Regions from separate parts of the Bradyrhizobium sp. USDA 4011 genome, predicted to be linked through region 1. Evidence: riboswitches for the same ligand, from Rfam matches in the RefSeq annotation. Region 1 holds a riboswitch; the other holds the start of a gene.
The links. A riboswitch is a leader RNA that binds a small molecule or an ion and turns the genes downstream of it on or off. The one in region 1 is predicted to bind cobalamin.
Positions count from the first base shown of each region.

Region 2: linked by a shared signal. The riboswitch ahead of metE (5-methyltetrahydropteroyltriglutamate--homocysteine S-methyltransferase) and the one ahead of ACVW1C_RS23855 (TonB-dependent receptor) in region 1 are both predicted to bind cobalamin.

Region 1 is NZ_JBSSGG010000001.1:5,084,880-5,089,303, forward strand. Features, by position in the region: partial or broken gene ACVW1C_RS23850 (IS1182 family transposase) at 15-1,335, shown strand; cobalamin riboswitch at 1,517-1,712, shown strand; gene ACVW1C_RS23855 (TonB-dependent receptor) at 1,819-4,101, shown strand; gene ACVW1C_RS23860 (PepSY domain-containing protein) at 4,104-4,424, shown strand, end outside.
Region 2 is NZ_JBSSGG010000001.1:6,348,807-6,353,230, forward strand. Features, by position in the region: gene ACVW1C_RS29965 (nodulate formation efficiency C protein) at 1-431, opposite strand, end outside; cobalamin riboswitch at 1,838-2,039, shown strand; gene metE (5-methyltetrahydropteroyltriglutamate--homocysteine S-methyltransferase) at 2,139-4,424, shown strand, end outside.

The sequences.
Region 1 (4,424 bases):
GCGGGGGATGGAAGATGGCCGGGGACAAGCTGTTCGGAGAACTGCCTGAGCGGTCGAAGCCGCAAACTGATGGGGCGCCGTTGGGCTCGCCGCGGCTGCGCGAACCGAAGCGCGATCAAGTTGAGCTGCGAGCGGTCGATATCGAGAGCCTCATTGGGGAGGGTCATCCGGCGCGGGTGATCTGGTCCTATGTCGAAGGTCTCGACCTGAGCGAGCTTGAGGATCGGATCAAGGCCCGGGGCCACAGGCCTGGTCATCCGGCGACCTCGCCGCGACTTTTGTTGGCGCTGTGGCTCTATGCGACCAGCGAGGGGGTGGGGGAGTGCCCGGGCTCTGGAGCGGCTGTGCGAGAGCCACGATGTCTATCGCTGGCTGTGCGGCGGGGTGTCGGTGAATTATCACTCGCTGGCGGACTTCCGGGTCGGATATGCCGATTTGCTCGACCGGCTGCTGGCAGAACATCTGGCGGCGCTGGCCGAAGTCGGCTTAGTCGATCTCGACACGCTGGCGCAGGATGGCGTGCGGATTCGGGCGAGCGCCGGAGCAGCCTCGTTCCGGCGCCAGGCAACCCTCGACCGGCATCTGGGGGTGGCGCAGGGGGTCGTGGAGGAACTCAAGCGAGAGGTCGATGCGCGCTCCGACGCGAGCAACCAGCGCATCAAGGCGGCCAAGGAGCGCGCAGCACGTGAGCGCGCGCAGCGGCTGAAGGCGGCACAGGCAGCGCTTGAGGAGATCAAGCGCCAGCGTCAAGCGCGCGCGGAAGAGCGCAACAACGGCAAGACGCCCAAGGAGCCGCGCGCCTCCACCACGGACCCACAGGCGCGCGTCATGAAGATGGCCGATGGCGGCTTCCGCCCGGGGTACAATTTGCAAGTGGCAAGCGTGGCCGGAGAGCAGATCGTCGTCGGGTTCGAGATCACCAATGCCGGCTCAGACCGCGGCCTCATGCGGCCGATGCTCGAGCGGACGCGCGTGCGGATTGGTCGTCTTCCGGGGCGCCATCTCGTCGACGGCGGCTTTAGCAGCGCCCACGACATCGAATGGGCGCACAGCCAGGGAGTTGAGGTCTTCTGTCCACCGACACAATCCAAGCACGGCACCGATCCCTCCCTGCCGCGGCGCGGGGATGGCCCGGGTGTCCTGGCTTGGCGGGCTCGGATGGCTAGCGAGGCCGGCAAGGCTCAGTACAAGCTTCGCTCGATCTGCGAATGCATCCATGCCCGCTGGCGAAACTGGAACCTGCGGCAACTGACCGTGCGCGGCATCGAAAAGGTCCGCGCTGTCGTGCTCTGGTACGCACTCGCCAACAACATCCTGCAAGGCCATCAAATCTGAAGCTTCGGCTATCCCGCCAACACACCAGAAATTGGCGAAACAAAAAGATTCACAAGCTGTCAGGATGACGGAATAGAGAATCCTCGCGTCGGCCCGCGCTGTCGCTGTGTCATCGCAGCAGCATCATCCCGCAAAGCATGTGTGCGACAATCGCATCGAATTGACACCCCATCCCGCACCACCTATCGTTTCTGCCGACGGTTCCCTTCGGGGATCAAAAGGGAATGCGGTGCGAGGGTAACCCCAATGCCGCAGCTGTCCCCGCAACTGTAAACGGCGAGCCTTTCGTCAATTTGCCACTGGGCTATCAAGCCCGGGAAGGCGTCGACAGGCGATGACCCGTGAGCCAGGAGACCTGCCGTCAGTCGTGGTCACACGCGAGCACATCGGGCGGGGGCGTCCTGGTGGGATCGGAGCATTGCCTTTGGGGCAATGCGCCAGTCCGCGTTCGCGGTGACGTGCCACGTTACCGCGAGTCTTCTCATGTCTCCGTCATCTCCCGCCGCGCGCCGTTGGCGCCTCGGTCTCGTTTGCTCCCTGTCATCGCTGCTGCTGCCGACTGAGGCTTCGGCGCAAACAGCTCCACCTACGACGCTCGATCCGATCGAGGTCGCACCCTCGACATCCGCAAAGCCCAAGCCCACGGTGCGAAGCCGCAACTCGGCGACGTCGTCGCGGCCGCGCGCCAGACCTGCAACGGCGGCGGCAACCGCTGGCGCGCCGCGCACCGCGGCGTCGGGTGCATCGGGATCGGCATCGCCGACGCTCAACGCCACCACACAGGGAGGCACCGGCAGTCGCCTCAATCTGACGCCGCTGCAGACGCCGGCCAGCGTCGAGATCATCACGTCGCAGACCATCGCCGAACGCGGCCAGCACAATGTGCTCGATGCCGTCACCCAGAACGCGGCAGGGTTCATCGCGACGCCGGCGCCCGGCAATGGCGGCCTGTCGTTCAGCACCCGCGGTTTTGCCGGCAGCAACTCGGTGATGACGCTGTATGACGGCACGCGCTTCTATATCGGTTCGGGCACCCTGACGTTCCCCTACGACACCTGGTCGACGCAACGGGTTGAAGTGCTGCGCGGTCCGGCCTCGGTGCTGTACGGCGAGGGTGCGATCGGCGGCGTCATCAACGTTGTTCCGAAAAAGCCGCAGGGCACGCCCTATAACGAGGCCGAGGTCTCGCTCGACAGCAACATGACGCGACGGCTGTCGGTGGACAGCACCGGTCCGATCGATCCCAATGTGTCCTACCGCATCAACGCCACCGGCAACATGTCGGACGGCTGGGTCGATCGCGACAAGACCTCGAATGCGGTGGTCGCCGCCGCCGTGCGGGTGCAGGCATCGGACAATCTCGCCTTTACGCTCTCCGAGGACTATGGCGATCGCAGCCCGTCGCGCTATTTCGGCACGCCGCTGATCAACGGGTCGATCCAGGATGCATTGCGTTTCAAGAACTACAACGCATCAGACAGCGCGATCCGCTACCAGGACAGCTGGACCCAGTTCAAGACCGAGTGGGATGTCGCCGACGGCATCAAGGTCAACAACACGCTGTATTATCTGACCAGCGAGCGGCACTGGCGCGACATCGAAAATTACACCTGGAATCCGAAGACCCAGCTGATCGACCGCTCCAGCTACATCGAGATATTCCACGACCAGAAGCAGCTCGGCAACCGGATGGATGCGACCTTCAGCGGTCACGTTCTCGGGCTCGCGAACCAGTTCGTCGCCGGGTTCGACGTCAACCGGATCGACTTCACCCACACCAACAATTCGCCCTATGGCGGCGCGTCGTCGGTCAATCCTTACGTGTTCGATCCCGGATCGTTCTTCGCGACGACCACGGCGACGACGCCGGGCTTCAACGCGATCGTCAATCAATACGCGCTGTTCGCCGAAGATCGCCTGTCGCTGACCGATCAATTGTCGCTCGTCACCGGCGTCCGGTACGATCGTCCCGAGGTCGATCGCACCGACTACAAGACGCCGGCGAACAGTTTTGAAACCACGCTGTCGGGCACCAGCTGGCGAACCGGGTTGGTGTACGAGCCGATCAAGAACCTCGCGTTCTACGGCCAGTATGCGGTCGGCGTCGATCCGGTCAGCAACCTGATCTCGCTGTCGACCTCGCAGAAAACCTTCCAGCTCGCGACCGGCAAGCAGACCGAAATCGGCGTCAAGCAGTCGTTCTGGGGCGGCCGCGGCGAGTGGACGCTGGCAGGGTACGAGATCGTCAAGACCGGCCTGACCATTCCCGATCCCAGCAATCCGACCGCCGGCCTGGCACTGCAGATCGGCCAGCAATCATCCCGCGGGGTCGAAGGAACGATCGGGCTCGCGCTGAACGACGGCTGGCGCGTCGACGCCAATCTTGCGCTGCTGCGTGCCCGATACGACAACAACAGCCAGGTGGTCGGCGGCAAAGTCGTCAGCTACAACGGCAATGTTCCGGTCAACGTGCCGCAGCAGGTCTCGAACGTTTGGCTGACCTGGGACTTCGCGCCGAACTGGTCGGTCTATGGCGGCGTGCAGATCGTCGGCGCGATGTACTCCGATCTCGCCAACACCCAGCTGCGGCCGGGCTACAATGTGGTCAATGGCGGCATCAGGTGGAAGCCGGATGACCGCACCACGGTCGCGTTCCGGGTCTACAATCTGTTCGACAAGGTCTACGCGGTGACCTCGAACGGGACGGGGCAGTGGCTGCTCGGCATGCCGCGCACCGCCGAATTATCCGTCAACGTGAAGTTCTGACCATGCGCAACGCTCTGATCCGGCGAGCGCGGCGATGGCTCTATGTCGTCCATCGCTGGATCGGCATTGCGACGTGTCTCTTCTTCGCGATGTGGTTCATCTCCGGCCTCGTCATGATGTACGTGGCGTTTCCGCGTTTCACTGACGACGAGCGCCTCTCTGCACTCCCTGGCATCGTTTGGAGCAAGGTACAGATCGCACCTGATCGCGCGATGGCGATCGCGGGCACGGAGCATTATCCGCGCGATCTGCGGCTCTCGATGCTGGACGACGTTCCGGTCTATCGCGTGACCGGCTGGAAGGGAGCCGCCGTCACCATCTCG
Region 2 (4,424 bases), 1.3 Mb from region 1:
TTCACCAACAGCAGAACGCGCCACCGGTCCGCTTTCTCGGTCGGCTTGTCATTCGCCGCCTCAACGTAATCCACGACTACAGGTTCGATGATGTGACAGCGGCCGCGTCGGAGCAGATCGCCGAGCTTGCCTTGCGCGGTCGTGACAAAGTTGAAATTGACCGGATCATGCAGAAAACGAAGGTTTGCGTCTTTTTCGCCGTCGGTGACTTCACTGGCGATGAGTGAAAGCGCCAGGGCGCGCCAGCCGAATTCGATAGCCTTTGCATAGGGAGACGCAACTTCAATCTTTCCGTCGGTCCCGACCTTCCATGTAATAACGTAATGTTCGTCTGATCTGTTATCCTGATGCCTGGTCCAGGAAAGGTAAACATACTCAGTGTGGTCGATGCCTTCGGCGATTCCCCAGTTTCGAGGGACGAATTGCGCCACTTTCGAAACTTTGGAGACAATGTGCTCGATTGTCTCACCGTCTCGCGCTCGCCAGGTTGACTTGACTCGTTCGACAAGCGCGCTTTCGCCGGCTCGCGCAGTGTTGCCCGTCGCAACCAGCCCAGCAAGGAAAACTAGCGATTGACAGAGACAAAGCACGCCTCTTGCAGACATTCTCTTCATAACGGCCGGACCATCGGTTTTTCATCCACACGTCAAAGCGGCAGCCCTCGATGCTATGCTCGATTGAAGAAGTTAGCGGCAACGTGGCGCGGGCACCGCCGATGTCCCGCGCGAGCAGGCGCTGTCTGTCCACTCGAGTCACGCGCCGCTAACTTCAGTGGGCCAGCTACAACCCCAATTTGCCGTGCTGGACCTGCCCAGGGGGAGAAGCCTGGGCACCCTTGAGCTTGCATCCTTCGTGCCAGGAAATAGCCGGCAAATCGCGCCAGATTCGTGCAGTGTTTGTCGGCTTTCCGACCTACGCTCGTTTCTATGTTTCCATTCAGCCGATCCGCTCGGGCTTGTTCAGTTTTTGTCGCGCCGATCTTCGAGGGCCAAGTGAAGGCCGCTGCCGATTTACGGATGAGAAATCGGGAAGCACTTTGGAGGGCTGTTGAACCGTCTGGTTCGGTGTGGTCACCCGAACGCCTGCGATCGCTATCGGCTCGTAATTTGATGATAAGCAAAAATCGCTCATCACCGCCGGGCGTGTGGAATCGTCAGAAGCGCGTTCTCAGGCAGGCGGATGATAGGGTGCGCGCGTTTCTACCTACGCGCACGATGTTGCGGTCTGCTCAATCCAGCTGCCTCGGCGCCGCATTCATGGTTGGATGAGCCGTTTCCAGTCGCGACAGCCGGCAAGCGAGAAACGATCAAGTCACGCTAGCTTTCTCTCGAGTTGCTCAACATTCTCGAGAGCATCTGTCTGACGGATTGATTCATGAACGCTCTTACCAGGCCACCCGAACGGGCCGACCGCAAAGGCGGTGACAGCAAGGACGCCGACGGCGCTCCGAACAGCCGTTGTCATTGCGGGCATCCCGGTGTTCGTTGAGGTGAATCGATATGCATGCCCGAGTATTATCGGCATCAGAGACCGCAAATCGCCTACCAGGATTGGTTGGTTCGCAGATCAATATGCGCGCCCGGTATGCCCGATGGAGTTTTCGCAGGTGTTTTGTCCCTGGCGCGGTTCTTGACTGCCGAGAGACCGAAATGCCACTCGAAGCGCCGTGACTTGCGCCTTCGACAATTCTTTCGTCACATACATTGGAGAGTGCATCTATTGGAGGGGCTTCCAACCGTGGTCAACTTTCGACGTTAAATGGTCATTTGAATCACTGATGATGGCGGCAGTGACGTGAGAGAGTCATCTTAGAGGTTGACGGAAGAGGTCTCTTGCCGATAATCCAAATCGTAGAGGTTCTCCGCTCCCGCTGGATTCGGAGCTAAGAGGGAAGCCGGTGAACATGCCGGCGCTGCCCCCGCAACTGTAAGCGACGAGCCGCTGTCCAACAAAGTCACTGAAGCCCGTACAGCTTCGGGAAGGCCGGACAGCAGCGATGACCCGCGAGCCAGGAGACCTGCCTCGACCACATATACGTCCACGGGCGGGGTGTCCCGGTGGTGCGCCAAGCCGCCGCCGCTGGGGCGATCCTGCTTGCGTCCGCCAACGCCTTTGCCCCCAACTACGGGGTTAGCGCTATGTCTCTTCTCTCCCTTCCGGTTGCCACGCTTGGAACGCCTCGGATCGGTCCGAGACGCGAGCTCAAACGCGCGCTTGAAAGTTACTGGACCGGCGCAATCAGCGAACAGCAATTGCTCGAGGACGCAGCTGGCCTGCGTGCTGCGAACTGGGCTCGCCAAAAATCCCTCGGTGTCACCGTCATTCCGTCCAACGATTTTTCGTTGTACGACCAAGTGCTCGACACCTCTGTCATGGTTGGTGCCATCCCGGAAGTCTACGCGTCGGAAATCGAATCGGTTTCGCTCAAGACGTACTTCGACATGGCGCGCGGTTCACAATGCGATCGCCAGAATACCAGTTGCAGCCACGGATCGGGCGGATTTGGCGCGCCCGCACAGGAGATGACCAAGTGGTTCGACACCAACTACCACTACATGGTTCCTGAATTTCATCGGGGACAGACGTTCCGCCTATCCTCTCGCAAGCCTATCGAGGAGTATGAGGAAGCCAAGGCCCTGGGGTTCCAGACGCGCCCTGTCCTGATCGGGCCGGTCACATTCTTGAAGCTTGGCAAGAGTCCGGATCCTGCGTTCCAGCCGCTGTCACTCCTGGATGAGCTATTACCGGTCTACATCGAGGTTCTGCAAGAACTAGGCAAAAGGGGAGCAAACTGGGTTCAATGCGACGAGCCCTGCCTGGTCCTGGATCTGGAGGAGGGGACGCGAAGATCTTTGCTGCACGTCTATGATCGGCTCGCCAGGGAAGTACCAAACGTCAAGATTATGGTCGCGACCTATTTCGGCGATCTCGGCGATAATCTGGACACAGCTTTGAACATGCCCGTTGCCGGACTGCACGTGGATTTGGTTCGCGCACCGAACCTGTTGGACCGGATCATTGCTGCTCGGCGAAGTGATCTCGTCATGTCCCTCGGCGTCGTCGACGGACGAAATGTTTGGCGGTCGAACCTGTCGGCGCTCCGCCAGCAACTGGATCCCGCCATTGCGAAGCTAGGCAGGGATCGTGTTCAGATCGCTCCGTCCTGCTCGCTGCTCCATGTGCCCGTCGATGTTGAACTCGAGACCGGACTTGCATCCGATCTCAAGAGTTGGCTTGCCTTTTCGGTACAGAAGATGCGTGAGCTTGCGATCCTGGCGCGGGCACTCGCGGGTGATCAGAATGTTGCTCAAAGTCTTGCTGAATCGCAGTCGGCCGTGACTGGCCGTCGGACTTCACCAAAGATCCGTGATGCCAATCTTGCGGTGCGGATGCGAGCGATCGACGAGGCCATGCGCCGGCGCGCCAGCCCATTTGTCCGTCGAGCCGAGATCCAACGCAAGCGCTTTAGACTACCTGCCTTTCCCACCACGACGATCGGATCCTTCCCGCAAACCCCAGAGGTCCGTAATGCCCGCGCGACACATTCGCAAGGCGCCATGAGCGACGAGAAGTACGACAAATTCCTCAAGGAGGAGACTGCGCGCGCTCTGCGTTGGCAGGAGGATATTGGTCTGGACGTGCTCGTGCACGGCGAGTTTGAGCGCAATGACATGGTGCAGTACTTCGGCGAGAAACTCGCCGGATTCGCATTCACCAGGAATGGTTGGGTGCAATCCTATGGCTCGCGCTGTGTCAGGCCACCGATCCTATTCGGAGATGTTTCGCGGCCAAAACCGATCACTGTGGATTGGTGGCTCTACGCGCAATCACTGACCAGCAAGCCGGTGAAGGCGATGTTGACCGGGCCAGTAACGATCTTGAACTGGTCGTTTGTTCGCGATGATATTCCAAGAGGCGAGGTCTGCCGGCAGATCGCACTGGCGATACGCGACGAAGTCCGCGATCTCGAGATAGCCGGTGCGAGCATGATCCAGATCGACGAAGCTGCCCTCCGCGAAGGATTGCCGTTGCGTCGATCGGAGTGGGCGGCCTACCTTCAATGGGCCGTCGACAGCTTCCGCATTTGCTCATCAGGCGTTGCAGATCAAACCCAGATTCATACGCATATGTGCTATTCTGAGTTCAATGACATCATCGACGCCATTGCTGCAATGGATGCGGATGTCATCTCGATCGAGACGTCGCGTTCGAAGATGGAACTGCTCGACGCGTTCAGGAACTACAAATATCCCAATCAGATCGGGCCGGGCGTGTACGACATCCATTCTCCACGCATTCCCGAGGTAGGGGAAATGAAGGAGCTGATGGCATTGGCTCGGCAGCGGTTGCAGGATTCGCAGCTCTGGGTCAATCCGGACTGTGGCCTGAAGACGCGCAAATGGGAGGAGGTTCGCCCGGCGCTG